DNA from 4 places in the Arthrobacter sp. USHLN218 genome. Region 3 is predicted to be linked to each of the others. Evidence: predicted binding sites of a transcription regulator. Region 3 holds the regulator's gene; each other region holds the start of a gene.
What was found. Region 3 encodes LexA, which represses DNA repair genes until DNA is damaged. Its sites were predicted from a motif close to TCGAACANNTGTTCGA; they were not measured.
Positions count from the first base shown of each region.

Region 1: WFH44_RS19585 (LexA family protein) is a predicted target of LexA. The motif match lies at 5,773-5,788, and genes of this name have one in related genera.
Region 2: WFH44_RS02025 (HNH endonuclease signature motif containing protein) is a predicted target of LexA. The motif match lies at 4,805-4,820, and genes of this name have one in related genera.
Region 4: ruvA (Holliday junction branch migration protein RuvA) is a predicted target of LexA. The motif match lies at 4,647-4,662, and genes of this name have one in related genera.

Region 1 covers NZ_JBBCYT010000011.1:3,059-10,110, reverse strand. The annotation lists gene WFH44_RS19605 (MFS transporter) at 1-791, shown strand, start outside; gene WFH44_RS19600 (cytochrome P450) at 949-2,163, opposite strand; gene WFH44_RS19595 (FAD-dependent oxidoreductase) at 2,070-3,749, opposite strand; gene WFH44_RS19590 (Y-family DNA polymerase) at 3,957-5,210, opposite strand; gene WFH44_RS19585 (LexA family protein) at 5,341-5,760, opposite strand; gene WFH44_RS19580 (hypothetical protein) at 5,920-6,312, shown strand; gene WFH44_RS19575 (glycoside hydrolase family 65 protein) at 6,336-7,052, opposite strand, start outside.
Region 2 covers NZ_JBBCYT010000001.1:453,470-460,521, reverse strand. The annotation lists gene iolC (5-dehydro-2-deoxygluconokinase) at 1-855, opposite strand, end outside; gene WFH44_RS02035 (ROK family glucokinase) at 1,047-2,117, shown strand; gene WFH44_RS02030 (ZIP family metal transporter) at 2,222-2,977, shown strand; gene WFH44_RS02025 (HNH endonuclease signature motif containing protein) at 3,267-4,793, opposite strand; gene WFH44_RS02020 (four-helix bundle copper-binding protein) at 5,195-5,425, shown strand; gene WFH44_RS02015 (FAD-dependent monooxygenase) at 5,518-6,705, shown strand; gene WFH44_RS02010 (FAD-dependent monooxygenase) at 6,719-7,052, opposite strand, start outside.
Region 3 covers NZ_JBBCYT010000001.1:768,229-775,280, reverse strand. The annotation lists gene priA (bifunctional 1-(5-phosphoribosyl)-5-((5-phosphoribosylamino)methylideneamino)imidazole-4-carboxamide isomerase/phosphoribosylanthranilate isomerase PriA) at 1-284, opposite strand, end outside; gene WFH44_RS03415 (hypothetical protein) at 318-479, opposite strand; gene hisH (imidazole glycerol phosphate synthase subunit HisH) at 487-1,122, opposite strand; gene hisB (imidazoleglycerol-phosphate dehydratase HisB) at 1,125-1,745, opposite strand; gene WFH44_RS03400 (histidinol-phosphate transaminase) at 1,821-2,915, opposite strand; gene WFH44_RS03395 (LysM peptidoglycan-binding domain-containing protein) at 2,986-3,351, opposite strand; gene lexA (transcriptional repressor LexA) at 3,606-4,367, shown strand; gene WFH44_RS03385 (ATP-dependent DNA helicase) at 4,386-6,341, opposite strand; gene hflX (GTPase HflX) at 6,388-7,052, opposite strand, start outside.
Region 4 covers NZ_JBBCYT010000003.1:15,518-22,569, forward strand. The annotation lists gene WFH44_RS07395 (CapA family protein) at 1-388, shown strand, start outside; gene WFH44_RS07400 (type 1 glutamine amidotransferase) at 399-1,121, opposite strand; gene WFH44_RS07405 (MurT ligase domain-containing protein) at 1,121-2,395, opposite strand; gene pdxT (pyridoxal 5'-phosphate synthase glutaminase subunit PdxT) at 2,557-3,222, shown strand; gene WFH44_RS07415 (YebC/PmpR family DNA-binding transcriptional regulator) at 3,225-3,983, shown strand; gene ruvC (crossover junction endodeoxyribonuclease RuvC) at 4,000-4,575, shown strand; gene ruvA (Holliday junction branch migration protein RuvA) at 4,720-5,358, shown strand; gene ruvB (Holliday junction branch migration DNA helicase RuvB) at 5,358-6,443, shown strand; gene yajC (preprotein translocase subunit YajC) at 6,585-7,037, shown strand.

The sequences.
Region 1 (7,052 bases), on a different contig from region 3:
GCGCCGCAGCCCTCGTGACCGCCCTGGTGGCCGCGGCGATCATGCCCTTCGTCGCGCGCTACTTCGCCGACAGCCCGCATGCCGTGGGGCTCCGGCCGTACGGAGAGGATCCGGAGAATCCCGTGCCGGCCCCGGCCAAGCCGCAAATCTCCCCCGCCCGGCTGGCGCTGCGGGTGCTGCGCGAGAGCCTGGCCCGGCGTCCGTTCTGGATCCTGCTCTTCACTTTCTGGGTCTGCGGCTGGTCCACCAACGGCCTGATCCAAACCCACTTCATTCCCGCGGCGCATGACCACGGGATGCCGGCGACGACGGCGGCCGGCCTCCTGGCGCTGATCGGGGTCTTCGACCTGATCGGCACCGTGGCCTCGGGCTGGCTGACGGACCGGTTCAATCCGGCCATGCTGCTGGTCTGCTACTACGGGCTCCGCGGCCTGTCGCTGGTCTTCGTCAACTCGCTGCTGGGACCGAGCATCGAACCGCCGCTGTGGGTCTTCATCGTCTTCTACGGCCTGGACTGGGTCGCCACGGTGCCGCCGACCGCGGCGCTATGCCGCGAGCACTTCGGCATTGAACGCGCCGGCGTCGTTTTCGGATGGGTCTTTGCCTCCCATATGGTCGGCGCCGGCGTGGCCGCAGCCACCGCCGGCTGGCTGCGGGAAACCACCGGCAGCTACCACCCGGCCTGGATCTCGGCCGCCGTGCTCTGCTGGCTGGCCGCGGCCTCCCTGTTCTGGCTGCGCAAGGCCCCAGTGCGGCAGGAAAGCCGGCCCTCGGCCGACCCGGTCCACTAACCCGCCCGCGCCGACCCGACCGGCACGTCGGCCGCCGCTGCCCGTAGCCGACCCGCCGGTGACCGGCCGCCACCCCGCCGACCCGCCGCCCCGCCGGTGACCGGCCGCCACCCCGCCGACCCGCCGCCCCGCCGGTGACCGGCCGCCACCCCGCTGGTCAGGCCGGGTCGACGTCCACGGGCAGATGCAGCGGACCGCGGAGGATCGGGCTGGGCCGGTACGGCGGCGGGTCTTCGGCCAACCGCGGATTCCGGATCCGACGCGCGAACTCCGTGAGCGCGACCTGGGTCTCGAGCCTGGCGAGCGGGGCACCGAAGCACAGGTGGATGCCGCTGCCGAACCCCAGGTGCTGGTTGTCCGGCCGGTCCGGAATGAACCGGTCGGCCTCGGCGAACCGGCCCGGGTCCCGGTTGGCTGCGGCCAGGACCAGGGTGACCGGAGAGCCGGCGGCAATCGTGGTGCCCGCTATCTCTATGTCGTCCAAGGCCGTCCTGATCGGCACGAAGTGCACCGGCGGCTCGAACCGCAGCAGTTCCTCGGTCATGGGGATGGCCAGCTCGGGATCCTGGCGCAGCCGGTCCAGCTCCCGGGGATGGCGGAGCAACGTGAGGATCCCGTTCGAGATGAGATTGACGGTGGTTTCATGGCCGGCGATGAGCAGCAGCAGCCCGGTGCTCGCCAGCTCCCCGGTGGACAACCTGCCCTCCGGGCCGTCGTCGGTCACCATCGCCGAGAGCAGGTCGTCCCCAGGCGACTTCCGATGACGCTCCACCAAATTGCTGATGAAGTTGAACAGCTCGGTGCTGGCTTCCTTCCGCTTCTCCTGCTGCGTTTCGGGATCCAGGCCGGGGTCGATGGTCTCGATCGCCAGGTCCACCCACTTCCGGAATTCGGACCGGTCTTCCGGCGGCACTCCCAGCAGCTCGCAGATCACCGAGACGGGAAAGGGGTAGGCCAGCTCGTCGACGACGTCGATCCGGCCTTTTCCTTCCATGCCGTCGATCAGGCCGGTGACGATCTCGATCATCCTCGGCTCCAGGCCTGCGACCCTTGCCGGCTGGTGCGGGGGTCCGAAATGCCGCATCGCCAGCCTGCGCTGCCGGTCGTGTTCTGGAGGATCCATTTGCAGGAAGCTCGGCTGCATGTCCTCGGAGAGCTCCTCCATCGCCGCCGCGAACTGCGGGTTGTGGCTCGGATCCGAACTCAGCCGCGGGTCGTGCAGCAGCGCAAGGTTCTCCGCATACGTGCTGACCAGGTAGCTGCCGTCCTCCAGGCGGCTCACCGGGGTGCGGCGGAGCTCTGCGTAGAGGGGGTAGGGATCCGGGCGGCGGGAGTAGTCCAGGACCTGTTCCCAGGGGGTCGGCTCGGCCATGGCGGCGGCTCCTTGATGGGCGGGAGGACGGGACGGTTGGGGAACGCCGCCGCGAACGGCTGGTGTCCTTCCGCTTCGTCGATCTGTTGGAAGGCCGGCGGGAACGCAGCCCCCTGGCGGATGAGTCGTTCGTAGAAATCCAGCCACTTGTTCTGGTTGAAGCCCACTGCCCCGACGATGCGTCCGTCGCAGCCGTAGGCGGCAACGAACCTGCGCGGCTCCACCGAGCCCTGGGCAATCACGACCTCCGTACCGAGGGAAGGCACCCCGACACTCTTGATTTCGCAGCCGAACTGGGTGGACCAGAACATCGGCATGGCCAGATGGGGCAGTTGGGCGTCCGGCCGGCTGACCAGGTTGTGCGCGGCGGTCGCGGCCTGCGCGACGGCGTCGCCCCAGTGCTCGAGCCGGACAAACCAATTGCCGAAGAACGGGTGGGCCGAGCAGGCAACGTCACCGGCCACGAAAATGCCCGGCACAACATTGCCGTCGGCGTCCAGGGCCCGGCAGCCGGCGTCGCAGGCGACGCCCCAGGGACCGTACGCCAGCGGTGAACCTACCAGCCATTCGCTATTGCTGATGCCGCCGAGAGCCGCGACCGCAATATCGGTTTCGAGGACCGTCCCGTCCGACAAGTGCGCCTTCCGCAACCGCCCGGCATCGTCGCCCTCCAGCGCCAGGACCCGGACGCCGCAGCGCAGATCGACGCCGTTGTCGCGCTGCATCCCGCCGGCGATCGCCCCAATCGCCTCGCCGAGGGCCGCGCGCAGCGGCGCCGGCCCGGCCTCCGCCACGGTTACGGGCAGGCCGAGTTCGCAGCAGGCGGAGGCGATCTCGGAGCCGATGAAGCCTGCCCCGATCACCAGCACGCGGTCCGGCTTGGCGGCGAGCCGCCTCCGCAGCCGGGCGGCATCCTGGCTCGTCCGCAGCGTCAGCACGCCATCCAGCCCCGCCTCCGCCGCATTCGGCCAGGGCCGTGCCCGCATGCCCGTCGCAATCAGCAGCCGGTCGAAGCCGATGCCTCCGCCGTCCGCCAGCTGCACCCGCCGGCCGGCCACGTCCAGCCCCGTAGCAGCCACGCCGAGCCGCCACTCCGCGTCGACCCCGAGTTGCCGGGGCAGCGCGGTCCGGTCCGGGCGGACCCAGCCCGACAGCACCTGTTTGGAAAGCGGCACCCGGTCATACGGCTCGTACGGTTCGTCGCCGACCAGCGTCAGCTTCCCCTCGAAACCCTTCCGGCGCAGACTCTCCGCGGCGCGCAGCCCGGCCAGGGACGCGCCGACGATCACGATGCTGCCAGTCAACAGGCCACCGTCGTCCTTCCCGGAATCCTCCGATTGCCCGGTCACAGCGCGCCCCGACGCCAACGGTCCCCCGGTCGGCCGTTCCAGGCTCCGTGGCTGGTCCAGCTCAATCGCCTGGACCGGGCATGCGGCCGCCGCCCGCAGGATGCCCTTGCGCTGCCCGTCGTCCGGGTCCGGATCATAGACCAGCGCCTCGTCGCCCTGCATGGTGAAAACACCCGGGGCCAGGAAGGCGCACTGGCCATAACCCTGGCATTTGGTGAGGTCGACGACGAGTCGCATGCCGGAATTCCCCTTTTGGCGGGAACCGCCCGGACAGGCGGAGGCTTATGGAGTGAATCGAGCTTAAGCCCGTTCCCCGCGGCGGCGGAAGGGCCCATGCCCCGACCGAACGGGCGTGGCCGGCACAACGGCGGTGCCCCGCTCCGCACACTCAGGCAAGCCTGCACGCTAAGGCCAGTCCGCACCTCTCTGGCCCGGCCCGCCCCCTCAGGCCCGGACCACCGGCAGCTCCGACCAGTTCGTGGTGTACTTCGGCGAGGAGAACTCGCGCTTCATCGACCACGCTGCCGGCTCGGCCATCCCGCCCTGCCCCAGCCCGATGGCCGCCTCCCCGAACTTCGCCCGGACGCTGCCCAGCAAGTCCCCGATGTGCCGCTGTTCCAGCTCGCTGACGAACGGGTCGAAAGCCTCCTGCGCATCCGCGGGCTCCAGCCCGCTGAACAGCACGCCCGCGCGCACGTATTTCTGCCCCGGCTCGAAACACCCCCGCATCGCGGCCACGGCAGCCCGGGTGAGCTGGATCGGATCCTGTGTGGGTGCCGGCAACTGCACGCTCGCGGACGGAAACGACGACTCGCCCCCGGAGAAGCGGCTGGTCCCCGCCGTCACCGTCAGCACTGTCGCCCGCAGGCCGTCCTCCGCCATCCGCGCCGCCGCGCGCTGCGCGTAAACCGCCATCACCTGGTCCATCTCCTCGGACGAAGTCACCGGCGTGGAAAAACTGCGCGAGAACATGATCTGCTGCTTGTCGGCCCGCTCATCGATCGGCGGGATGCACGGCGTCCCGTTCAGCTCCAGCACCGTACGCTGCAGCACCACGGAGAACCGCTTCCGGATCATCAGCGGATCCGCCGCCTTCAGGTCCGCGATCGAATCGATCCCCAGCGCCGCCAGCCGCTCCCCGGTCCTCCGCCCCACGCCCCAGAGACCGGTGGCCGGAACGCGGGACTGGATCCGCTCGATCTCGCCCGCCGGCATCGAGTCCAGCGAGCAGACCCCGCCCATCCCCGGATTGCGCTTGGCGATATGGTTGGCGAACTTTGCGAGCGTCTTCGTCGGCGCCACCCCGACACAAACCGGGACGCCGACATACCGGCCGACGGCGGCACGGACCCGGGCGGCAGTCTCCCGCAGCTGCGCCTCGGTGCCCGGCAGACCAAGGAAACACTCATCGATCGAGTAAACCTCCTGCCACACGCCGAACCTGCCGAGCACCTCCATCACCCGCGCACTCAGGTCCCCGTACAACTCGTAATTGCTCGAACGCGCCACCAGCCCCCAGCGCCGCGCCAGCGGCGCCACCTGGAACCACGGCGTCCCCGTCGCGATCCCCAGCGCCTTCGCCTCCTGGGACCGGGCCACCACGCAGCCGTCGTTATTGGAAAGAACGACGACGGGACGGCCTTCCAGCCTCGGGTCAAAGACGCGTTCGCACGAGACATAGAAGTTATTCACATCCACCAAGGCGATCCGCCCGGCGGACGGGGCTCCCTGTTCTGGGGACGGGTTTCCGAGGCGCCGGGACGGGCTTCCCGGACCCGACGATGCACCCCCCGCCCGCGGCCGGCCGTCCTTTGGCCAAGCCCCGCCGTCAGACATGGTGCAGGCAGCGGGTGACGACGCCCCAAATGTGCAGGTCCGCAAGTTCCGGAACCTCGGTGGGGACACCGCCGTCGTCCGTCTGCAGGCTCACCCTCCCATGGCCCGTGCGAAGCCGACGCACCGCCAGCTCCCCTTCGAGAACGGCAATGACGACGGATCCGTCCCGCGGCGTCAGCGAACGGTCCACGATCAGTTCGTCCCCGTCGCTAATCCCGGCCGCAGCCATCGAATTGCCGGACACCCGCATGATGAACGTGCTCGTGCGGTCCCGGATCAGGTGCCTGTTCAGGTCGATACCGCCGTGGAAGTAGTCGCGGGCGGGAGAGGGAAAACCGCTGGCCTGGGCCGTCGAACCGGCCTCGGAGGAAGGCAGCGACGCGCCGTCGAAATGTCCCGCCGGATCATCCACTGCGCACCGCCTTCGAATATGCGTTCGACACTCTACGATACCATCGGACTCCCCCGTTTTGGGCATGTCTGGCACCGGCACCCGGTCGTAGAATTGCGGCATCACTAGCACCAAGGGACAGTCTGGCAACATCCACCTCAGTAGGCCGGGAGGCAGGCAATGGACTTTTGGGACAACTTCTGGGACGTCATCTGGTGGTTCTTCTGGTGCTTCGTCTTTGTCTCTTACCTGTTCGCCCTGTTCGGCGTCATTACGGACCTGTTCCGCGACCGGTTCCTCAGCGGATGGTGGAAGGCGGTCTGGATTTTCTTCCTGATCTTCGTGCCGTTCCTGACCGTGCTGATCTATCTGATCGCCCGCGGCCGTTCGATGGCCGAACGGTCCCGCGAGGCCGCCCACGCCCAGGCCGAGGCGACCGAGGCCTACATCCGCCAGACTGCGGGGACCAGCGCCAGCGCGGCCGATGAAATTGCCAAGGCTCAGGAACTGCTGGACCGCCAGCTGATCCGCCCCGATGAGTTCGAGAGGATCAAGGCCAAGGCCTTGGCCTAACCGCCTCTCCCCGCCTCAGCCGCTCAGGCCGGGTGCCCGCCGGGCGCCCGGCCTGCTGGCTGCTCCGGCGGCGGAAGAAGAGATTCCGGCGAGCGCAGCGGGGCTTCGGCAGGCGAGCCGGGAGCGACGGCGTACTCCGTGCCGTCAATCGTCAGCCGGACCTCGGCGTCGGGCTCCATGGCGGATGAACCAGTGCCGGCGTCGGTGACGGCGTCGAGCAGCCGGACTACGGTGCCCGCGGGGGTCGTTTCCACACCGAAGCGGCGCCCCCGCCACTGGAAGCGGAAGGCGATGCGCGCCAGCTGCGCGGGCAGCCTCGGGGCCAATTGCAGCTTGCCGCCGTCGACCTGCAGCCCGCCGAGACCACAGGCGAGGGCGAGCCAGGCCCCGGCGAGCGAAGCGAGGTGCAGTCCCTCCTCACTGTCGTGTTGCAGATCCTGCAGGTCCACCAGGGCTGCCTCGCGCAGATAGGCGAGCGCCAGGTCCAGATGCCCGGCCCGGGCGCAGACCACTGCTTGCGCGGCAGCGGAGAGCGAGGAGTCCCGGACCGTGCGGCGCTCGTAGTAATCCAGGTTCCGCGCTGTCTCTTCCGGGGTGAAGTAATCGGCGCACCACCAGAGCGCGAGTTCCAGGTCTGCCTGTTTGACGACCTGGCGGCGGTAGATCTTGGCGTAGTGCTGGTGGTCCTGGACCGGATAGGCATCCTGCCGGCCTTCGAAGTCCCACTCCCGATAGGTAGT
Region 2 (7,052 bases), 310 kb from region 3:
GAGCACGGCGGCCAGCGGCCAGCCGGCCAGCAGGCCGTGGCAGAAGGCCCCGCCGAAGGCGTCCCCGGCGCCCAGCCCGTTGAGCGTCTCCACGGGAACGGGGGCGGAGACCACCCGCTCGGTGCGGGTCTTGGCCATGACGCCGTCCGGCCCCAGCTTTACGACGGCGATTTCCACTCCCGCGTCCAGCAGGCGGTCCGCCTGTTCGTCCGGGGTCCCCTCGCCGACGGCGACCGCGCACTCCTTGTCGTTGCCGATGGCGACGGTGACGTGCGGCAGGATCACAGAAACCTGTTCGCGGGCTTCCTCCTCCGATGCCCAGAACATCGGCCGGTAGTCGAGGTCCAGGACCGTGTACTGCCCCGGACGCAGGCCCTCGCGCGGCCGCGCCTCATGCGCCGCCAGGTGGGCCGAGCGGCTCGGCTCCTGGCTGAGGCCCGTCACCGTCGACCAGAAGATCCCGGCATCGCGGATGGCCGCCCGGTCCAGCTCGCCGGCGGCGATCTGCAGGTCCGGCGCCGTCGGAAAACGGCCGTAGAAATAGAGGGGAAAATCGTCCGGCGGGAGAATCGCGCAGAAGGTCGCGGGGGTCTGCAGGCCCGGCACCGCCGTCACGAAACCGTCGTCCACCCCGAACTTGCGCAGTTCGCGGTGCAGGTACTCCCCGAACGGGTCCTCGCCGGTGCGGGTGATGACCGCCGACCGGCGGCCGTGCCGGGCCGCCGCGACTGCGACGTTGGAGGGCGAACCGCCCAAGTATTTGCCGAAGCTATTGACATCCGCCAGCCCGACTCCGATGTCATTCGGATAGATGTCGACGCTGATCCGTCCCATGGTAAGCAAGTCGTGAGCCACTAGAGATCATCGGCCTTTCTGTTCGGGGCGAGCCGCCTGGCCGCCTGCCTGGCAGGCTGTGAGCCGAGCCACATTCATACTTTGCCTGAAGGACTTTGTCCTGTCAAACCTTTGTACTGACATATTTACAAGATTGGTCATGCAGGCTTCGGTGCAGGCTGCGGTCCTGTCCGGCCCCTACTATGGAACCGATGAGAATCTACGACCCCTCCCAACCGCGCGCGGCCGGGGGCAGGGCACCCGCCTTCCGCAATGTCCGGAGCAGCCTGCTGCGCCCGGGCGTGCGGCTGCCGGTCCGGCTCGCCCGGCGCGGGCTGGCCATCGGCATCGACATCGGCGGCACCAAGGTTGCCGCGGGTGTGGTCGACGGCGAGGGACGGATCCTGGCCGAGCGGTACCGGGACACCCCGGGACACGACCCCCGCGAGGTGGAGCAGGTCATCGTCTCGCTGGTGCGCGAGCTGTCCGCCGAGTTCAGGGTGCTGTCCGTCGGCATCGGAGCCGCCGGGTGGATGGACCGCAGCGGCAGCACCGTCCTCTTCAGCCCGCATCTGGCCTGGCGGAACGAGCCCGTGCGGATGAACCTGGAGAAGCTCCTCCACCGGCGCGTGGCCGTGTCCAACGACGCCGATGCGGCCGCCTGGGCGGAGTTCCGCTTCGGTGCGGGCATGGGACAGGACCGGCTCGTCTGCATCACCCTCGGCACGGGCATCGGCGGCGGCATCGTCATCGACGGGCGGATCGAACGCGGCAACTGGGGCGTGGCGGGCGAATTCGGCCACCAGATCATCGTGCCGCAGGGCCACCGCTGCGAATGCGGCAACCGGGGCTGCTGGGAGCAGTACGCCTCGGGCAACGCCGTCGGCCGCGAAGCCCGCGAACTCGCCGCAGCCAATTCTCCGGTTGCCCAGGAGTGGCTGCGCGCCGCCGGCGGAGACGCGGACCGGATCACCGGGGCCATCGTCACCGCCCTGGCCCGCGAGGGCGACACCGCCAGCATCAACCTGCTCGAGGACATCGGCGAATGGCTCGGCCTCGGCCTGGCCAACCTCGCGGCGGCACTGGATCCCGGGATGTTCGTAATCGGCGGAGGGCTATCCGAGGCCGGCGACCTCCTGCTCGGCCCCGCCCGCAGCGCCTTCAACCGCAACCTCACCGGGCGGGGCTTCAGGCCCGCCGCGCCAATTGAACGGGCCGCCTTGGGTCCGAAGGCCGGCCTCATCGGTGCCGCCGACCTGTCCCGCGTGATCGCCTGGCGCTGACCCCGGGCGAAAGAGTACTTCCCCGGCTTCCGCCGCGCGCACCGCCGTCGTCAGTATGCTGGCCCTGAGCCGGCGCTCCGAGCCCGGCCGGAGCGGAGGAATACATGCCGATGTGGCTGCAGGCGCTGCTGTGGGGAACCCTCGCCGGAGCCGCGCTGGTCCTCGGCTCCGCGATCTCCTGGCGCTGGCGCATCCACGCCAAGACCGTCTCGACCATCATGGCCTTCGGCGCCGGAGTCCTGATCTCGGCGTTGGCCTTCGAGCTGGTCGACGAGGCCGAGACCAACGGCGGCCTCGTGGCCACCGTCGCCGGCTTCCTCGTGGGGGCCGGCATCTTCGTCGCCGCCAACTTCGCACTCGCCCGCCGCGGGGCGAAGCACCGCAAGCGTTCCGGCTCCCAGCAGCCCAGCGAGCAGGAGTCTCCGGGCAGCGGGACGGCGATCGCCGTCGGCGCCCTGCTCGACGGCATTCCCGAATCCCTCGTCCTCGGCCTGGGCCTGATCAGCGCGGGCACCGTCAGCCCGGCCATGCTGGCCGCCGTCTTCATCTCCAACGTCCCCGAGGGACTCTCCAGCTCCGCCGGCATGAAGAAGGCAGGCCGCAGCGCCGCCTACGTCTTCACTGTCTGGGGCACCATTGCCATCCTCAGCGGCGTCGCCGCCTGCCTCGGCTTCCTCGCGCTGGACCAGGCCCCCGCCGAACTCGTCGCCTTCATCACCGCACTGGCGGCCGGCGCGATCCTCGCAATGCTGGCCGACACCATGATCCCGGAGGCGTTCGAAGAGCATCACCTGCTCACGGGCCTCACCGCGTCCGTCGGATTCGTGACCGCGTTCGCGATCCACATCGCCGGCGGCTGATCGCCCTGCCTGAAGGTCTGACCGGCCGGCGGCTGATCGCCCTGCCGGAAGGTCTGACCGGCCGGCGGCTCCCGCCGCAACGTCTGGTACCGGCCCCGCCGCCGGCTGATCACCCTGCCGGAAGGTGTGACGGGCCGGATGCTCCCGCTGCAACGTCTGGTACCGGCCCCGCCGCCGGCTGCGGTTGCGGTCAGCGCAGGGGATGCAGCGACGGCGGTCAGTGCCGGGAGAGCCGCAGCGGCAGCGCATCTTTCGGCCGGGCTCCGAGCGCGGCGCTACGCGGGAGCTGTCAACTTGTCAGCTGGTTGGCGTTTTTGAGGGTGGGTGGGGAGCGGTAGTGGTTGCGGCGTGGGATTTGGGAGGGGTCGGTGTAGGCGGGCGGGATGAACCAGGGGATGCCGTCGATGGTTTCGATGGTCCAGTCGCCGGTGTGGATGAGGTGGTGGTGGAAGGAGCACAGGAGCACGCCGTTGGCGACGGAGGTGCGGCCTTTGTGTTTCTTCCAGTAGCGGATGTGGTGGGCTTCGGTCCAGTGCGCGGGCATGGTGCAGCCGGGGAAGGCGCAGCCTTTGTCGCGGGCGACGAGGGCGCGGCGCTGGGCGGGGGTGAAGAGGCGTTGGGCGCGTCCGACGTCGAGGACTTCGCCTTTGCCGCCGAGGACGATGGGGATGAGGTCGGCGTCGCAGGCCATTTTGCGAACGGTGCGGGGTGTGATGAGGCCGCCGAACACGGCCTGGCCGGAGGTGCCGATCTGCTTGACCAAATCCTGGTAGTCGATGGTGACCATGACCTGCGGCCGGTGGCCCCCGGCACGGGGGAGCTTGTCCGTGGTCAGGGCGATCCGGCAGGAGCCGACCAGGCCTTCGAGCAGCTGCTGCGGGCGGGTGGGCATCGGCCAGCCCGGGAACGCCCGCCCGTCCTCGTCCGTGCCGGCCGCGACCCCGGCCGCTGCGGAGTCGCCGTCGGCGCGGTCGCCGTGCCCTGTGGCGGCTTCGCTGTTGTCGGTGCCGGCGGTCTTACCGCCTTCACTCGTGTCACCGGGATCGCCGAAGGTGGTCTGCAGGCGGGGGTTGGTGGCGGTGTTCATGGCGGTGATGAGGTGTTCGTATTGTTCGTCGGTCGCGGCGATTTCGAAGCGGTGCAGGCCGCGGCGTTTGCCTTTGAGGAAGACGCCCTGCCGGGCGGCGAGTTGTTCGTCGCTGGGTTCGGCCCCGTCCGGGTCGATCGCGGCTTCCCAGGACCGGGCGATGACGCGCAGGGTGTCGGGGTCGGTTTCGGTGGCCTGCCGGGTCAGCTGGTGTTCCATGGCGGCCAGGTCCTCCGGGGCCGCTGCCGGGCGGACGCGTTCGAGGGTGTCGTGGATCAGGGTGGCGGCGGTGCCGCCGAGCCCGGATCCGGCCAGCGCTTCGGCGAGGTGTTCGTATGCCGGCGGGGCCTGGCCGCCGGAGATCAGGGTCTGCGGCAGGGTGCCGGCCCCGATGCGCAGGCGGCGCCGGGCCTCGCTGCGGCTGATCCGCAGCCTCGTGCGGAGGTAGTCCGCGGTGTCCCGGAACCCGGACCTTGCGTCGGGGCTGGCCGGGTCCCGGCCGGTCATGCCGGCGACGCCGTGCCGGTCGACGGCGTGCGCCCCGGCGACCTGGAGCTGTTCGAGCGTCCGGGAGAGGTCTTCGAAGAGGCCGACGCACTGGGCCACCGTTTGCGGGCTCTGCAGGCCGGCTTCCCGGCGGAAGGCGGCGGCGAAGTCCTGCAGTTCGTCGCGCATCGAAGCGAGGAAGCCGGGGGCTTCCTGAACCGCTTCGAAGGGTGCGATCGCCATGCCTCATTCTATCGAAGATACGTTCTGATAGCACGATAAATCTTCGTAGTGTAGGACGAGTGAAACGGCCGAAACCGGGTAAGAGGCCGACGGGCGAGGAGGTGGTTCACCCGGCATCCGGCGCCCTCGAAGGCACCAAAAGACCGACTGTATGCGGGAGAAAACAGGCGACAGAATCAGTGGCCCGAAGCAGCGGAACAATGGGCTGCCGCTCGGCGCGCGAGCTCGGGAAAGCCGCTAGGCACGCGAACACGCGGCAAGCCGCGAGGCCGCTGCTCGCAGCCCTCAGAAAGAATCCAGCCGATCGGCTTACCGTTTACCAAGCCTGCTTATGATGAAGACCGGCGGCAGGTCCGCCGCACCGTTCGGATCAAGAATCACTGCGATTGGAGACGAGAACCATGAGCCATGTTCAGTCAATGCTGGATGCTTACCCCAAGGACCTCGGCGGCATCGACAAGGGTAAGCTCGCCGCCTGCGTCGCGGCATGCTTCGAGTGTGCCCAAACCTGTACGGCCTGCGCGGAGGACTGTGAGAGCCACGCGTCCATGCATGGGCACTGCCGCCTCTGCGCAGAGGCCTGCCGGCGCTGCGAGCAGGCCTGCAGCGATCTGCTCGCAGCGCTGGGATGAGTCCCAGCGAGCGCCGGGTGCTGGCTTCGGGAGACATGCTGCCGCGCGCGGTTCCCGAGGGCACCAGCTCCCGCCAGTGCTAGAGGACTCTCATGAAGGCGATCGTCGTGGGTGCAGGTATCGCCGGCCTGGTGACTGCGCGCCAGCTTGGCCTCGCCGGTTGGGAAGTCGATCTGGTGGAGAAGTCCGGTGGTCCCCGCCGGGACGGCTACATGATGGACTTCTTCGGCCCGGGCGTGGACGCGTCCGAGCGGATCGGGCTGTATCCGCGCCTGGCCCGGGTGGCCTACCACGTGAATGGGGTTGAATATCTTGACGCCGAAGAACGGGTCAGGGCCCGCCTCGACTACGACCGGTTCTCCCGGCTCGCGGGCGGCAAAGTCCTCAGCCTGCTGCGTCCGGATATGGAACGCGCTGCCCTGGCTGCCCTCGAGGACGTCCCCGCCGGCCGCGTCCGCCTTCACTATGGAAGCCGTGTCACCGGGGTGTCGGTGCGTGGCGACGGGGTGCGGGTCGCAGTCGACGTCCCTGCGGCACAGCTGCCCGCAGCGGACATTGTCGTCGGCGCCGACGGAGTCCATTCCGAAGTCCGCGCCCGGGTCTTCGGCCCGGAGACGGACTACCTGCGCCCGCTGGGCATGCGGGCGGCCGCCTTCATCGTTCCGGACGCCGAGCTGAATGCCCGCTTCCGGGACCGCTTCGTGCTCACCGACAGTCTCGATCGGACGGCGGGGCTCTACAGCCTTCGCACGGATGAGGTTGCGGCATTCCTCGTGTACCGCGACCCTCCTGTCGGGGCCGGACGGGACGCTCCCGCCTCTCCCCGGGACAGGCTGCGGAACGAGTTCGCCGGTCTCACGCCCGCGGTCGACCGGCTGCTGGACCTCTGCCCCGCCGACCCGTACGACGACGTCGTGGCGCAGGTCGTGCTGCCGCACTGGTGGAAGGGTCGCGCCGTACTCGTCGGCGACGCCTGCGGCGCAGTCTCCCTCCTGGCCGGGCAAGGCGGTTCACTGGCGATCGCGGGCGCCGCGCTGCTGGGCGACGCACTCGGGAGGGTCACATCGGCCGACGGGATCGCGCCGGCCCTCATGGAGTTCGAGCAGGCATGGCAACCGGTCGTGGCGCAGGCCCAGGCATCCGGGAGGCGGGCAGCGTCGTCGTTCCTGCCCGCGAATCGGACCCAGCGCCTGCTGAGGCGCTGGGTCATCCGGGCCACGAAACTGCCGGGAATCGACCGCCTCGTGACCCGGCAGCTCCTGCGGAGCATCGCGAAATAGACAGCACCCGAGGCTAGCGCCGGGCGGGACCGAACCAGCGGGCCAACGCGTCCTCCAGTCCCGCCATCGTCCCGTCCCCAACCCAGGCGACGTGGCCGTCGGGCCGGATCAGCACGGCCGCCGGAGCGCTGACCGGACCCAGCACCGGAAGCTCCCACCCGCCGTCGTACGTGGCGTCCACGGTCCGCACCCGGTCCGCCCAGGGCCCGGCGTCGATGCTGCCCGGCGCGCCGAGGTTGAGCAGCGCGGGGCGGGCGCGGTGCAGGAGGGTGGACACGCGCAGCGGGCCGTCGGCGGTGACGACGTCGGGATCCGGCATGCGGCGTCCCAGCAGCGGGTGCCCCTCG
Region 3 (7,052 bases):
AGCGATGCGTCGTCGCGGATGCCGCCGGACAGCTCAACCTTGATGCTCAGTTCCCGCACCACGCGCTGCAGCAGTTCGATATTGGAGCCCCGCCCGAAGGCCGCGTCGAGGTCCACCAGATGGACCCACTCGGCGCCGTCGTTCTGCCAGGCCAGGGCCGCGTCCAGCGGATCACCGTAGCTTGTCTCGCTGCCGGCCTCGCCCTGCACGAGCCGCACGGCCTGGCCGTCGGCGACGTCCACGGCGGGCAGCAGTTCGAGGATCGGGGCATCTTGCGTCGTCATAGGGGAATCCGCTTTCTGAACTAATCGAAGGAATTACTCGGCCGGGCCGAGGGTAAGCAGGTATGCGGCCACCAGGGCCATAGCTGCCAGGAACCAGAAGCTGATGATCAGCCATTTCGGCGCCTGCTGGCCGCGGAAGGCAATGGCGCCGCCGGCCAGGAGGCCGGCCAGGCCCATCAGGACAACACTCCACATGCGCGGATCAGCCCAAGGTCCGAAGCCAGTTTTGCAGCAAGGCGGCGCCCGCGTCCCCGGACTTCTCGGGGTGGAACTGTGTCGCGCTCAGCGGACCGTTCTCGACGGCGGCGATAAAGGGCCCGCCGTGATCGGACCACGTGACCATGGGAGGAGTCATGGCCGGCTGGTTAACGTCGAAGTCCCAGTGCTGGACGCCGTAGGAATGCACGAAGTAGAACCGCTCGTCTTCGATCCCGGCAAACAACCGGCTGCCTTCCGGAGGCTGGACGGTGTTCCACCCCATGTGCGGGACGACCTCGGCAGCCAGTCGCTCGACGGTGCCCGGCCATTCACCGATGCCTTCGGTCCTCACGCCGTGCTCGACGCCGGCCTCGAACATCACCTGCAGTCCGACGCAGATCCCCAGGACCGGCCGGCTGCCGGCGACGCGCCTGCCGATCCAGCGGATGGCGTCGACGGACTTGAGGCCCTCCATCACGGTGGCAAACGCCCCGACACCGGGCACGACCAGCCCATCGGCTTCGAGGATGGCCCGCGAATCGTGACTGAGGGTCACCTCGGCGCCGACATGCTCGAGCGCCCGGACCGCCGACCGGATGTTGCCCGACCCGTAGTCCAGTACGGTCACCTTGGGCGCCATGGTCAGAGCGCTCCCTTGGTCGACGGAATGCCTTCGACGCGCGGATCCGGCTCCACGGCGGCGCGCAGGGCGCGGGCGAATGCCTTGAACTGAGCCTCCACGATGTGGTGCGGGTCCCGGCCGCCGAGCACCCGCATGTGCAGGCAGATCTGCGCGTGCAGCGTGATCGCCTCGAAGACGTGGCGGGTCAGGGAACCGGTGAAGTGGCCGCCGATCAGGTGGTATTCCTGGCCGGCCGGTTCACCGTCGTGCACGAGATAAGGCCTGCCCGAGATGTCGACCACGGCGTTGGCGATGGCCTCGTCCAGCGGGACGGTAGCTTCGCCGAAACGCCGGATACCGGCCTTATTGCCCAGCGCGCTCTTCAGGACTTCGCCGAGCGTGATGGCGACGTCCTCGACGGTGTGGTGGGCGTCGATGTGCGTGTCCCCCGAGGCCTTCACGGTCAGGTCGATCAGCGAGTGCTTCGAGAGGGCCGTGAGCATATGGTCGTAGAACGGGACAGTGGTGCTGATGTCGGACTGACCGGTGCCGTCCAGGTTCAGCTCAACCAGCACCGACGACTCGCTGGTGGTGCGTTCGAGGCGTGCTGTGCGTGCAGTGGTGGCGATATCCGTGGTCATGGAATTCCTTTGTGGCAAAAGTGGTCATTGCGGGTTGACTGGGAACCCGCACCTATCAGTCTAGAAGACCGAAGCTCAGAGCAGTTCCCGCAGCCGGTCCAGGAAGGCGGTGGTCTCGGCCTCGGTGCCGGCAGTGACGCGCAGGTGCCCGGCGATGCCGACATCGCGGATCAGCACGCCGGCGTCCAGCAGTCCCTGCCAGACCTTATGCGGGTCCTTCAGGCCGCCGAAGAAAACGAAATTTGAGTCCGACGGCGCGGGCTGCAGCCCGAGCGACGCCAGCTCACTGACGATGCGATCCCGCTGGCCCTTGATCTCCTCGACATTGGCGAGCAGTGCGTCGGCGTGGTCGAGAGCCGCCAATGCGGTCGCCTGGGTGACGGCCGAGAGGTGGTAAGGGAGCCGCACCAGCCGGAGGGCATCCGCAATCTGGGGAGCTGCCGCAAGATAGCCGACGCGGGCGCCGGCAAGGGCAAAGGCCTTGCTCATCGTCCGCGAGACGATCAGCCGCTCCCTGCCCGGCAGCAGCGTCAGGGCACTGTCAGTACCGACATGGGCAAATTCCGCATACGCTTCATCGACGATGACAATCGCCTGGCTCGCTTCGCCTGCTTCGTAGACAGCTTCGACGACATCGAGCCCGAGCGCGGTTCCGGTCGGATTGTTCGGCGAGCATAGGACGACAATGTTGGCCGCGGTATCGCGGACAGCCTTGGCTGCCTGGCCGGCCGTCAGCCCGAAGTCGGCGCCGCGGCGGGCAGTCACGTATTCCGTGTCAGTGCCGCTGGCAAGGAGCGGATACATCGAGTAGGTGGGAGGAAAACTCAGCAAACGCCGGCCCGGGCCGCCGAAGGCCTGCAGGATCTGCTGCAGCACCTCGTTGGATCCGTTCGCGGCCCACATGTTCCCCGCGGAAAGCCCGTGGCCGAGGTACTTGGCCAGCGCCTCCCGCAACTCCGTGAATTCGCGGTCCGGGTAGCGGTTCAGACCCGCCACCGCCGATTGGACGCGCGCCGCTATCGCGTCCGCAACCTCATGAGGCAGTCCATGCGTATTCTCGTTGACGTTGAGGAGCACGGGAACGTCGAGTTGCGGAGCTCCGTACGGAGTCAGTCCGCGCAGGTTGTTACGCAGGGGCAGTCGGTTGAGTAGATCCAGCTGGTCGTTCACCTGACCAGCTTAAGCTCCGGCAGGCCCGGGGCAGGAATCGGGCCTGCCGGAGCGGCTCTTATTACAGTCCCTAGTCCCCCAGCGGGACGAACAGCCGCTGCCCGGCACGGACGACCGAATCCGGCAGGTTGTTCAGCTGCTGGATCTCCGCAATGACATCGTGCGGGTGTCGGTCCGGCGCTGCCAGCACGGCCACATCCCAGAGCGTCTGGCCGGGAGCGACGGCGACCGACACGGTGCGGCCGGGGCCGAGGCCAGGTCCCGAGCTCGCCAAGGCCGGTGCCGTGAAGAAGCCGACCAGGGTCAGCAGGACGGCGGCGCCAAGCATCAGGGGCAACCCGATGAGCACCAGGCGGCCGCGGCGGGTAAGCCGCAGCGCGGGCGTCGAGCCCAACAGAGCGTGCGGGGCGACGTGCGGGGCGAGCTGAGCAGACATGAGGGGTACCTTCCCGTTCCGCGTGCGTATGCATCAGTTGTTTCGAACGCATATTCGAACTGTCGGATTCCATTTGTAGCACTTGTGATCGAATATTGTCGAGACTCGATCGAATAAATGTTTGAGATCGTGCTGTGGCTGCCCTAGGCTTGAAGAAATGGCGGCCATGCCTGAGTGCATCACCTGCCACTGACAACATTGGACCGGCCACCCTGGCTAGCCCGGGTGGCCGGATAGAGAACCGGGGCCAGTTCATGTCGAGGAAGAGTGCAGCTACTTCAGGTACCGCCGGCACGGGAAGCGCACGCAGGCGCGCGGGTGCGTCCCCCAAGAGCCTGACGCCCCGCCAGAAGAAGATCCTCGAGAGCATCCAGCGTTCCATCAGCGCCAAGGGCTACCCGCCGTCGATGCGCGAGATCGGCGACACCGTCGGGCTCGCCAGCCTCTCCAGCGTCACGCATCAGCTCGCGCAACTGGAGAAGCTCGGATATATCCGCCGCGATCCCAAGCGCCCCAGGGCCATGGAGGTCCTGACGCCGCTGACGCTCGAGACGGGCGCGATTGAGATCGAAGGCGTGGCCGAACCGGACAAACTCCGCAGCACTGGCGGCCTGTCGGTGTCGGAACTGGCCACGGCTTCCGACACGGCGATCGTTCCGCTGGTCGGCAGGATCGCCGCGGGCGGCCCCATCCTGGCGGACCAGGTCGTCGAGGACGTCATGCCCCTGCCCCGGCAGCTCGTAGGACACGGCGAGCTGTTCATGCTCAAGGTCTCCGGCGATTCCATGATCGATGCGGCTATCTGCGACGGCGACTGGGTCGTCGTCCGCCGGCAGCCGAGCGCCGTCAACGGCGAGATCGTGGCCGCGCTGCTGGACGACGAAGCTACCGTCAAGACCTTCCGGCAGCGGGATGGCCACACCTGGCTGCTGCCGCAGAACACCCAGTACGAACCGATCCTCGGCGACAGCGCGACGATCATGGGCAAGGTCGTTTCGGTGATGCGCGCCCTCTAGCCGCTGCCCGGCGGGCCCTTAGCCCGCCAGGCGCTGCAGGATCTGGAGCGCCGTCGCCCGGTCCTTCGTCGACCAGAACGGCGGCAGCGCCGCCCTGAGGAAGCCACCGTACCGGGCATTGGCCAGTCTCGAATCGAGCACAGCCACCATGCCCCGGTCCCCCGCAGCGCGGATGAGCCGTCCGGCGCCTTGGGCGAGCCGGACGGCGGCGTGCGTGGCCGAAATGGTCATGAAACCATTCCCGCCTGCCTGCGACACGGCCCGCGTACGGGCAGTCATCAGCGGATCATCCGGCCGCGGGAAGGGAATCCTGTCGATAACCACCAGGCGGCAGGCCTCTCCCGGCACGTCGACCCCCTGCCACAGCGTCATCGTCCCGAACAGGCAGGTATTCGGTTCGCTCGAGAATTGCCGGACCAGCGCAGCCATGGACGACTCGCCCTGGCAAAGGATCGTGAAGGGCAGCCGCTCGCGCATCTCCGCGGCGGCTTCCTCGGCAGCGCGCCGCGACGAGAAGAGCCCGAGAGCACCCCCGTTGGAGGCGCGCAGCAGCGCTTCGAGCTCATCCAACTGTTCGGGGCTTGTCCCTCGGCCCGGCTTGGGCAAGTGGGAAGCCACATACAGCACGCCCTGCTTCGGGTAGTTGAACGGGCTCCCGACGTCCGCGCTGCTGTACTTCGGCGCTCCTTCGCCCAGCAGGCCCAGGGAGCCGGCGACGGCGTCGAATGCGCTGCCGATGGCGAGGGTCGCGGATGTGAGGACGACCGTGTGGCCCTCGAACAGCCCCTCGCGAAGCCTGGAAGCCACCGACAGCGGCGCAACGTTCAGCATCGGCGGAAGCGTTTCGTCCGGGGGTCCGTAACCGCTGCCCGGCGTGAAGCTGCTCGGACGGGTGATCCACAGGACCTCCCGGCTCTGGGCGGTGGAAACTACCCGGTCGCATAGCTCCAGAATTGCTGCCAGCCGCGACCTTGCCATCTGCCTGCCGCCGTCCACCGCGCCCGAGCCATCGGGCTTGGAGTCCGACAGTGCCGTTCGAGCCGCCTCACGCAGCTGGGTCAGCGCCAGTTCCTGCTCGGGCCGCAGGCCGGCCGCCATGAGTCCGGACGGAACCTGGTCGAACGCCGCTTCGAAGCTCTTGGCCGCGGTGTTCAGCGCATCGACGCTGATCGCCGTGTGCTTGCGGGCACTGGAGGCGGCGGCCGTGATCATGGCCGCCGAGAGTTGTCCCGAGACCGCCCCCGTCACGCGGTCCTGCAGCTCATGGGCCTCGTCAATAACAACGAAGTCGTAGTCCGGCAGGACGGCCAGCCCCTCGAACGCGTTGATGGCCAACATCGCATGATTGGTGATCACTACGTCGGCCTCGGCCGCATGCATCCGGGCACGCTCACTGAAGCATTCCGCCGCGACCGGACACCGCTGGGCGCCGAGGCACTCCATGGCGCTCACGGAGACCTGCCGCCAGGCCCGGTCGCTGACTCCGGGCACGATTTCGTCCCGGTCCCCCGTGCCGGTCTCCTCTGCCCAGGCCCGCAGCCGCTTGATTTCCTGTCCCAGGGCGGTGGTCGGCCCGGGGGCCGGCGCCGGATGCGGAACGGTCTCTTCGGCGAGATCGAAGAGCGCCTCCGGAGCATCGTCCGCCGGGAACCCGCCGTCGATCTTGTGCAGGCACAGGTAGTTGTTGCGGCCCTTGAGCAAGGCGGCATCGATCGGCCGCGGCAGCTCATCGGCGATGGCTTCCAGCAGCCGAGGCAGGTCCCGCTTGACGATCTGGGACTGCAGGGCGAGCGTGGCAGTCGCGACGATCGCCGGTTTCTCGCTCTCCAGCGCGTGCACGATCAGCGGAATTAGGTAGGCCAAGGACTTGCCCGTTCCCGTGCCCGCCTGGACCAGCAGATGTTCGCGCCGCCGAAACGCCGTATCGACCCGGCCAGCCATATCATGCTGGCCCTGGCGGTCCTGCCCGCCCATCGCCTGCACGGCAACGTCGAGCAGGCGCAGGGCCTCCGCCTGTTCCTCAGCCACGCCGGATGAAGGCCTCGAGTTCGGCCGCCAGGCCCTCCCTGACCATGACTTCGAGCTCGGTGCCCTCCTCGCCATGGTTCATCGACAGGATCTCCGCGTCCGGGCTGTGCAGCCGGCTGACGACGTCGCCACGGTCATAAGGAATCAGGAGTTCGAGCTTGACAGTGGGCCGCGGAATGCCGTCGCTGATGGCCTGCAGCAGTTCGGGAATGCCCTGCCCGGTGCGGGCCGAGACCACGACATGCCGCGGTTCCCGCTGCCGAAGCCGTTCGATGACGAACGGATCAGCGGCGTCGGCCTTGTTGAGCACGACGATCTCGGGAATCTTGCGCGCGTCCACTTCCGTCAGCACCTCGCGGACCGCCGCGATCTGGCCTTCAGGATCGGGGTGGGAAGCGTCCACCACGTGCAGGATCAGGTCCGCATCGGCTGCTTCCTCAAGAGTCGACCGGAAGGCTTCCACAAGCTGCGTGGGCAGCGAGCGGACGAAGCCGACGGTGTCCGCCAGCGTGTAGCCAAGCCCGTCCGAAGTTTCGGCCTTGCGGACCGTCGGGTCGAGGGTCGCGAACAGCGCGTTCTCCACGAGGACGCCCGCGTTGGTCAGCCGGTTAAGCAGCGAGGACTTGCCCGCGTTCGTGTAGCCGACAATTGCGACCG
Region 4 (7,052 bases), on a different contig from region 3:
CTACGGGCACCACAGCCACTCCGTCCAGCCGATTGAGCAGTACCACGGCACCTGGATTGCCTATGGGCTGGGCAACACCATTGCGGCGCACGCCACCGAGAACATCCTCAACACCGAAGGCCTGATGGTCCGGGCACAGTTCAGCCAGGCCGCCGAGGGGGCGGCATGGGAAGTTGCACGGCTGGACTGGCTTCCGGCCACGTTCGATGGACCGCAGCATCGCTGGTGCCCGGTGGCGGCCGACAGGCTGGATGCCGCTGCCGAAACGGGGCAGTGGTGCATCTCGGAACAGGCGGACACGGCCAGCCGCTCCCGGACCAAGGCAACGGTGGGATCGATGTCCCGCACCGGAGGAATCGTCCGCGAGTGGCTACTCGGCGGGGACTGACCGGAAAGGCTCAGCGCGGGCGGGCCGCCGCGTCGGCGCGCGCCGCCGCCTCGTAAGGGACCTCCAGCGCAACGTCGTTGAACGTGCCGTAGCGGCGCTCGGCCGCGTGGCGCACCAGGTAATCGGCCACCGCGGGGTTCTTGGGCAGCAGCGAACCGTGCAGGTAGCTGGCGATGACGTTCCGGTAGCGCGCGCCCTCCGTGCCGTCCTGGCCGTTGTTTCCCTGGCCCTTGGTGACGGTGCCGAACGGCTGCAGCTCCGGGCCGAGCGTGGTCAGGCCGCTGTGGTTTTCGTACCCGATTACGGTGCCGAACTCGCTGCTGTCCAGCACCGTGTTGCCGATCAGCCGGGTGGGTCCGCCCACGGTTTCGGCATCCAGCAGCCCGATGCCGGTGATGACCTCGCCGGTGTGGGTGGTGAACCGGTGGCCGAACAACTGGTACAGGCCGCAGATGGCCAGCATGGGCACACCGTCGTCGGCCAGTTCCTTGAGCCGGCCCCCCAGTGCGAGCAGATCCGCCTGGATCTTGTTCTGGCCGGAGTCCTGGCCGCCGCCGCCGACGATCAGGTCCACCTGCTCCGGGAAGCTGTCGCCCGGGTTGTATTCGTGCAGGCGCACGTCGTAGCCGCGCAGCTGGAGGCGCTTGCGCAGGACCAGGACGTTGCCCCAGTCGCCGTAGATGTTCATGTCCCGCGGGTACAGCTGCAGCAGGTCGATCACCGGTGCATCCATCAGGAGACCACCTCCACTTCGGTCAGTTTGCCCAGCTCCCGGCGCAGCGCGAGCATGGCGGTGTAGGTGCAGTAGATGCGTTTGGGCTGCTCGGGGCCGAGCTCGATGAACCGGCGCAGCGATGCCGTCAGGTCGGTGTCGACCCGGCCCACGGGCACATCTTCGTAGAACAGCCGCAGCGCCATGTCGTATGCGCGGACGCCGCTGACTTCGTCCACGCCGGCTTCGGCGAGCGAATCGAAATCAACGTCCCAGAGCCAGGACATGTCGCGGCCGTCCGCATAGTTGTCATTGATGGCGATCATCGTGCGGAATCCTGCCGCGGGGAAGGACTTCAGCGCCAGCCGGAACCCTGCCGGGTTCTTCACGAGCACCAGGTCCAGCGGCTGGCCGTTCACGGTCAGCGATTCGCCGCGTCCGAAGGCCGGCGTGACGGCCTCCAGCGAACGGAGCAGCGCGGCCTCGTCGGCGGCCTCCCCGAGTACCGTGCGGGCAAGGGCCAGCGCGGCGGCGGAGTTGTAGACGTTGTAGACCCCGGTGAGCTTCAGCTGCGCGTCGACGTCCCGACCGTTCACCGTGAAGGTGGCGGCCGGCCCGTCACAGGCCGAGAGAACGACGTCGGCATCCGGCAGCGCGGCGATCTCACCGATGGCGCCTGAACGCATGTCGTCGTCGCTGGGGAACATCCGGCGCAGCCCGGGGGCCAGCCCGAAGTACCGGATCCCGGGCGCGGTCACCGCTGCGGCGAGGCCGGCAATCCGGTGGTCTTCGCGGTTGAGGACGACCGCCTCGGTTGTCGCCTCGGCGATCTTGCGGAGGAACCCCGCCGTCGTTTCGATTTCGCCGAAGCGGTCCAGCTGGTCGCGCATCACATTGAGGAGCAGGCTGTAGCGCGGCGGGACGAGCTTCACGAAGTGGACGGCATGGGCCTCGTCGAGTTCCAGCACGGCGATGTCCGCGCGGAGCTTGCCCGCGGGGTTCGATTCGCCCAGCACTGCGGCGACGACGCCGCGGGTGAAATTGCTGCCGGTGCGGTTCGTGAAGACCTTCAGGCCCTGGCCCTGCAGCAGTTCGACGACCATTTTCGTCGTCGTCGTTTTCCCGTTGGTCCCGCTGATCACCACGACCCCGTGCGGCAGGGTGCCCAGGGTGCGGGGCAGGAACTCAGGGTCGATCTTTTCGGCGATCAGGCCGGGGAGGGCGGAACCACCTCCACGTAGCTTCGCCACCACCCGGACGGTCTTTCCGACAACGGTCGCTAGGAGGTGTCGCATGACTAGAAACTATACAAGCTCCCGCCGGCAGGACCGGCTAAGGGCATCCGCGGGCGTTGTGGAGTGCGCCGGTTCGCCTGCGGATGCACGGGGAGGATAATGTTTTTTCCTGGTCGGATCCCGGCCGTTGCCCCCGTTGACACTGGAAAAGGAAACCCCGCGTGGTCAAAATCGGCGTGCTCGCCCTCCAAGGAGACGTCCGCGAACATCTAGCTGCCTTGGTCCACAGCGGCGTCGAGGCGGCCACCGTGCGGCGGCCTGCGGAACTGGACGCCGTGGACGGGCTGGTCATTCCCGGCGGCGAGTCGACCACGATCGACAAGCTCACCCGGATCTTCGAGCTGGCCGATCCCCTGAAGGAGCGGATCGCCGCGGGCATGCCCGTCTACGGGTCCTGCGCCGGGATGATCATGCTGGCCAATGAGATCGCCGACCCGGCCACGGACCGGCAGGGCAACCCGCAGCAAACGCTCGGCGGCCTGGACATTACCGTTCGCCGTAATGCCTTCGGCCGCCAGCGCGAGTCGTTCGAGACGGATCTGGCCTTCCGCGGGCTCGAGTTCAGCGCCGCGGTGGCCGGGACCGAACCGGAGCCGGTCCACGCCGTCTTCATCCGTGCCCCCTGGGTCGAACGGGTCGGCGAGGGCGTAGAGGTGCTGGCCCAGGTCCTGCCGGAAGAGGCGTCGCACACGGGAACTCTGCACGGGACAGCTAGAATTGTCGCAGTGCGTTCGCGGCATCTGCTGGCGACATCCTTCCACCCGGAAGTTACGGGGGAGCGCCGGATCCACGAACTTTTTATCAGAATCGTTAGAGGAGAAGCGTAAGCATGTCGGGACACTCCAAATGGGCGACGACCAAGCACAAGAAGGCCGTCATCGATGCCCGCCGCGCCAAGTCCTTCGCCAAGCTGATCAAGAACATCGAAGTCGCCGCCCGCGCCGGCGGTGCCGACATGTCCGGCAATCCCGCCCTTGAACTCGCGGTCCAGAAGGCCAAGAAGACGTCGGTTCCGAACGACAACATCGACCGGGCGGTCAAGCGCGGCGCCGGCCTGACCGGCGAGGCCGTGGACTACCAGGAGATCATCTACGAAGCCCGCGGCCCGCAGGGTTCCGCCGTGCTCATCGAGTGCCTGACGGACAACAAGAACCGCGCTGCTTCCGAGGTCCGCCTGGCGATTACGCGCAACGGCGGCACCGTCGCGGATCCGGGCTCGGTGAGCTACCTGTTCAGCCGCAAGGGGGTCGTGAACCTGCCGAAGAACGACCTGGGCGAAGACGATGTCCTGATGGCAGTTCTGGACGCGGGAGCCGAGGAGGTCAAGGAATCCGGCGGCAGCTTCGAGGTGCACAGCGAGCCCACGGACCTTCGCGCCGTGGTGGCCGCCCTTGAGGAAGCCGGCATCGAGTACGAGACCGACGAGATCGAGTTTGTCCCCTCCATGGAGGTAGGCCTGGAGCTGGACGCCGCGCGGAAGTTCATGAAGCTAGTCGACGCGTTGGAAGACCTGGATGACGTCCAGAACGTGTACTCCAACGCCGACCTGTCCGACGAGGTTCTGGCCGCTCTGGATTCCGAAGACTGAGCCAGGCCAAGACCGGATGACCCTGCGTGTCCTGGGCATCGACCCCGGCCTCACGCGCTGCGGTTTCGGCGTCGTCGACGTGGAGCCGAACCGTCGCGCCACGCTGGCCGGAGTCACCGTTGTCGGCACCTCCGCCGATGTGCCGCTCGAGCAGCGCCTGCTGGCCATCGCGACGGCCATCGACGAGTGGCTGGACCGCTACACGCCGGACGTCCTGGCCGTGGAGCGTGTCTTCAGCCAGCTCAACGTCAGCACGGTGATGGGCACCGCCCAGGCATCGGGCATCGTGATCACGGCCGCGGCCCGCCGGGGCATCACTGTTGCCCACCACACGCCCACCGAGGTCAAGGCGGCCGTTACCGGCAATGGCCAGGCGGACAAGGCGGCTGTGACCAAGATGGTGACGCGCATCCTCCGGCTGGATACGCCGCCGCGACCGGCGGATGCGGCGGATGCCTTGGCGCTGGCCATTACGCACGCCTGGCGGGGAAGTGCGACGACGGCGTCCGCCGCGGCGGGCGGCCGTTCCCTAACACCGGCCCAGCGGGCCTGGGCTGAGGCGCAGGCCCGGGCCCAGCGCAGGAAATGGTGAACCGGCCGCCTCACCCCTCGCCCGCCCGGCGCGGCAATCGGGCTGAATGTCCCCGGCAACGCGTAGGCTGTTCGTAAATATGTTCGGAGAAACGGCGCCGTCGGTGGCGGCCGGTTTCCAGCCCTGCGGTTATGGAGTCACTAAATGATCAGCTCGCTTCGCGGCATTGTCAGCCATGTCGGCCTGAACTCTGCCGTAGTGGACGTGAATGGATTCGGCATGCTGGTGCAGGCGACCCCGCAGACCCTGGCCACCCTGCACGTCGGACGCGAAGCCGAACTGGCGACCCTGATGATCGTTCGCGAGGACTCGATGACGCTCTACGCCTTCGAAGATGCGGTGCAGCGGGAGGTGTTCGAAACCCTGATCTCCGTCAGCGGGGTCGGGCCCCGGCTCGGCCTGGCCGCCCTGGCCGTGCACCCCCCGGAGGCGCTGCGGCAGGCCGTCGCGGACGGGGACAGCAAGGCGATCAGCAAGGTGCCGGGCATTGGTCCGAAGCTGGCCGGCCGGATCGTCCTGGAACTGGCCGGCAAGCTCGTGCCCGTGGAAGGACCGGCGGCGCCGGCGGGGCCGGCCTGGCAGGACCAGGTACTGCAGGCGCTGACCGGCCTGGGCTGGTCGGAGAAGGACGCGGCCGCCGCGCTGGACCGGACGGCCGAGGAGAACCCGGACGTTGCGGCCGGTTCGGATGTCGGCCAGATGCTGCGGCTGACCCTGCAGAGAATGGGGCAGGATAACGGCCGGACCGGCGGCGGCCGGCGGGCCCCGGCGGGTGCCCGCTGATGCCGGCGGAACCCGAAGGCACGTCCATCGTCTCGGCGGCGGGCGAAGCCGAAGAACGAGCGCTCGAGTCGGCGCTCCGGCCCAAGAACCTGGCGGACTTCGTCGGCCAGGCACGGGTACGCCGGCAGTTGTCGCTGGTCCTCGAGGCGTCGAGGATCAGGGAACGCACGGCGGACCACGTCCTGCTCTCCGGACCGCCCGGCCTGGGCAAGACGACGCTTGCCATGATCATCGCGGCGGAAATGAACGCCCCCCTGCGCATCAGCTCCGGTCCCGCCATCCAGCATGCCGGGGATCTGGCAGCCATCCTTTCCTCGCTGACCGAAGGCGAGATCCTGTTCCTCGACGAGATCCACCGGATGTCCCGTCCGGCTGAGGAAATGCTCTACATGGCCATGGAGGACTTCCGGGTGGACATCGTGGTGGGCAAGGGGCCGGGCGCCACCGCCATTCCCCTGGACCTGCCGCCGTTTACCCTGGTCGGCGCCACGACACGGGCGGGCCTGCTGCCCGGTCCGCTCCGGGACCGGTTCGGTTTCACCGGACACCTGGAGTTCTATTCGACCCAGGAACTGGAACTGGTGCTCCGGCGATCGGCCATGCTGCTGGACCTGAAGATCAGTTCCGCCGGCTTCGCCGAAATCGCCGGCCGGTCGCGGGGCACGCCGCGCATCGCCAACCGCCTGCTCCGCCGGGTGCGGGACTGGGCACTCGTCCACGGCATCGAAGAAATCGACGCAAGGTCTGCTGCCGCCGCGCTGGACATGTATGAAGTGGACGAACGCGGACTGGACCGCCTGGACCGCGAGGTCCTCATGGCCTTAATTACGAAGTTCGGAGGGGGGCCGGTGGGCCTTTCCACTCTGGCCATCGCGGTGGGGGAGGAAACCGAAACGGTGGAGACCGTGGCCGAGCCGTACCTCGTGCGCGAGGGGCTCCTGGGCCGGACGCCGCGCGGACGGATCGCCACGCCGGCCGCCTGGGAACACCTCGGCCTGGACATGCCGGCCTCCGCCGCCGGTGCTCCGGACCTGCTCTCGGTCCTCGAGGAGGAGGAACGCGGCTTAGCCGATAGCGGATCGTGACTTCACCGCCGGGCTGCACGCGTAGAATGGATGGCAGCCAGGCTTGCTCCGTGCCCTACAAGGCGCTGCCCTGTCCGGCGCAGACCATCCGAGTGCGGCCGTGCCGCTGCTCGCGTCCAGAAGAAGGAACGGAACCTCTCAGTGTTCGTAAACGTCTTTGCCAATAACACCGCGCAGCCCCAGGGCGGCGGGTTCGACTTCATGACGCTCGCGCTCTTCGTCATTTTCGGCCTGCTGATCTTCATGATGTTCCGGAAGCAGAAGAAGGCCCGGACGCAGATGCAGGAGAAAGCCCAGACGATGCAGGAAAAGATGCGTCCGGGCACACAGGTAATGACGCAGTTCGGCCTGTTCGGCACCGTGGTCTCGGTCGACCGGGACGAGAACAAGGCCATCATCGAGCTGTCGCCCGGAAACACCGCGACCGTGCACCTGCAGGCCGTCAGCGAAATCATCGAACCGAAAGATGCCGTGGTTCCCGAGGACGCGTCCGCACTGGCGGGCGGGGACGAGCCGTCCGTGTTCCGCGAGGATGAATCCTCGGACGAAGCCATGAAGCGGCTGAACGAAGAACAGAACAAAGACAACAAATAGTCCGCACGCGGTTCC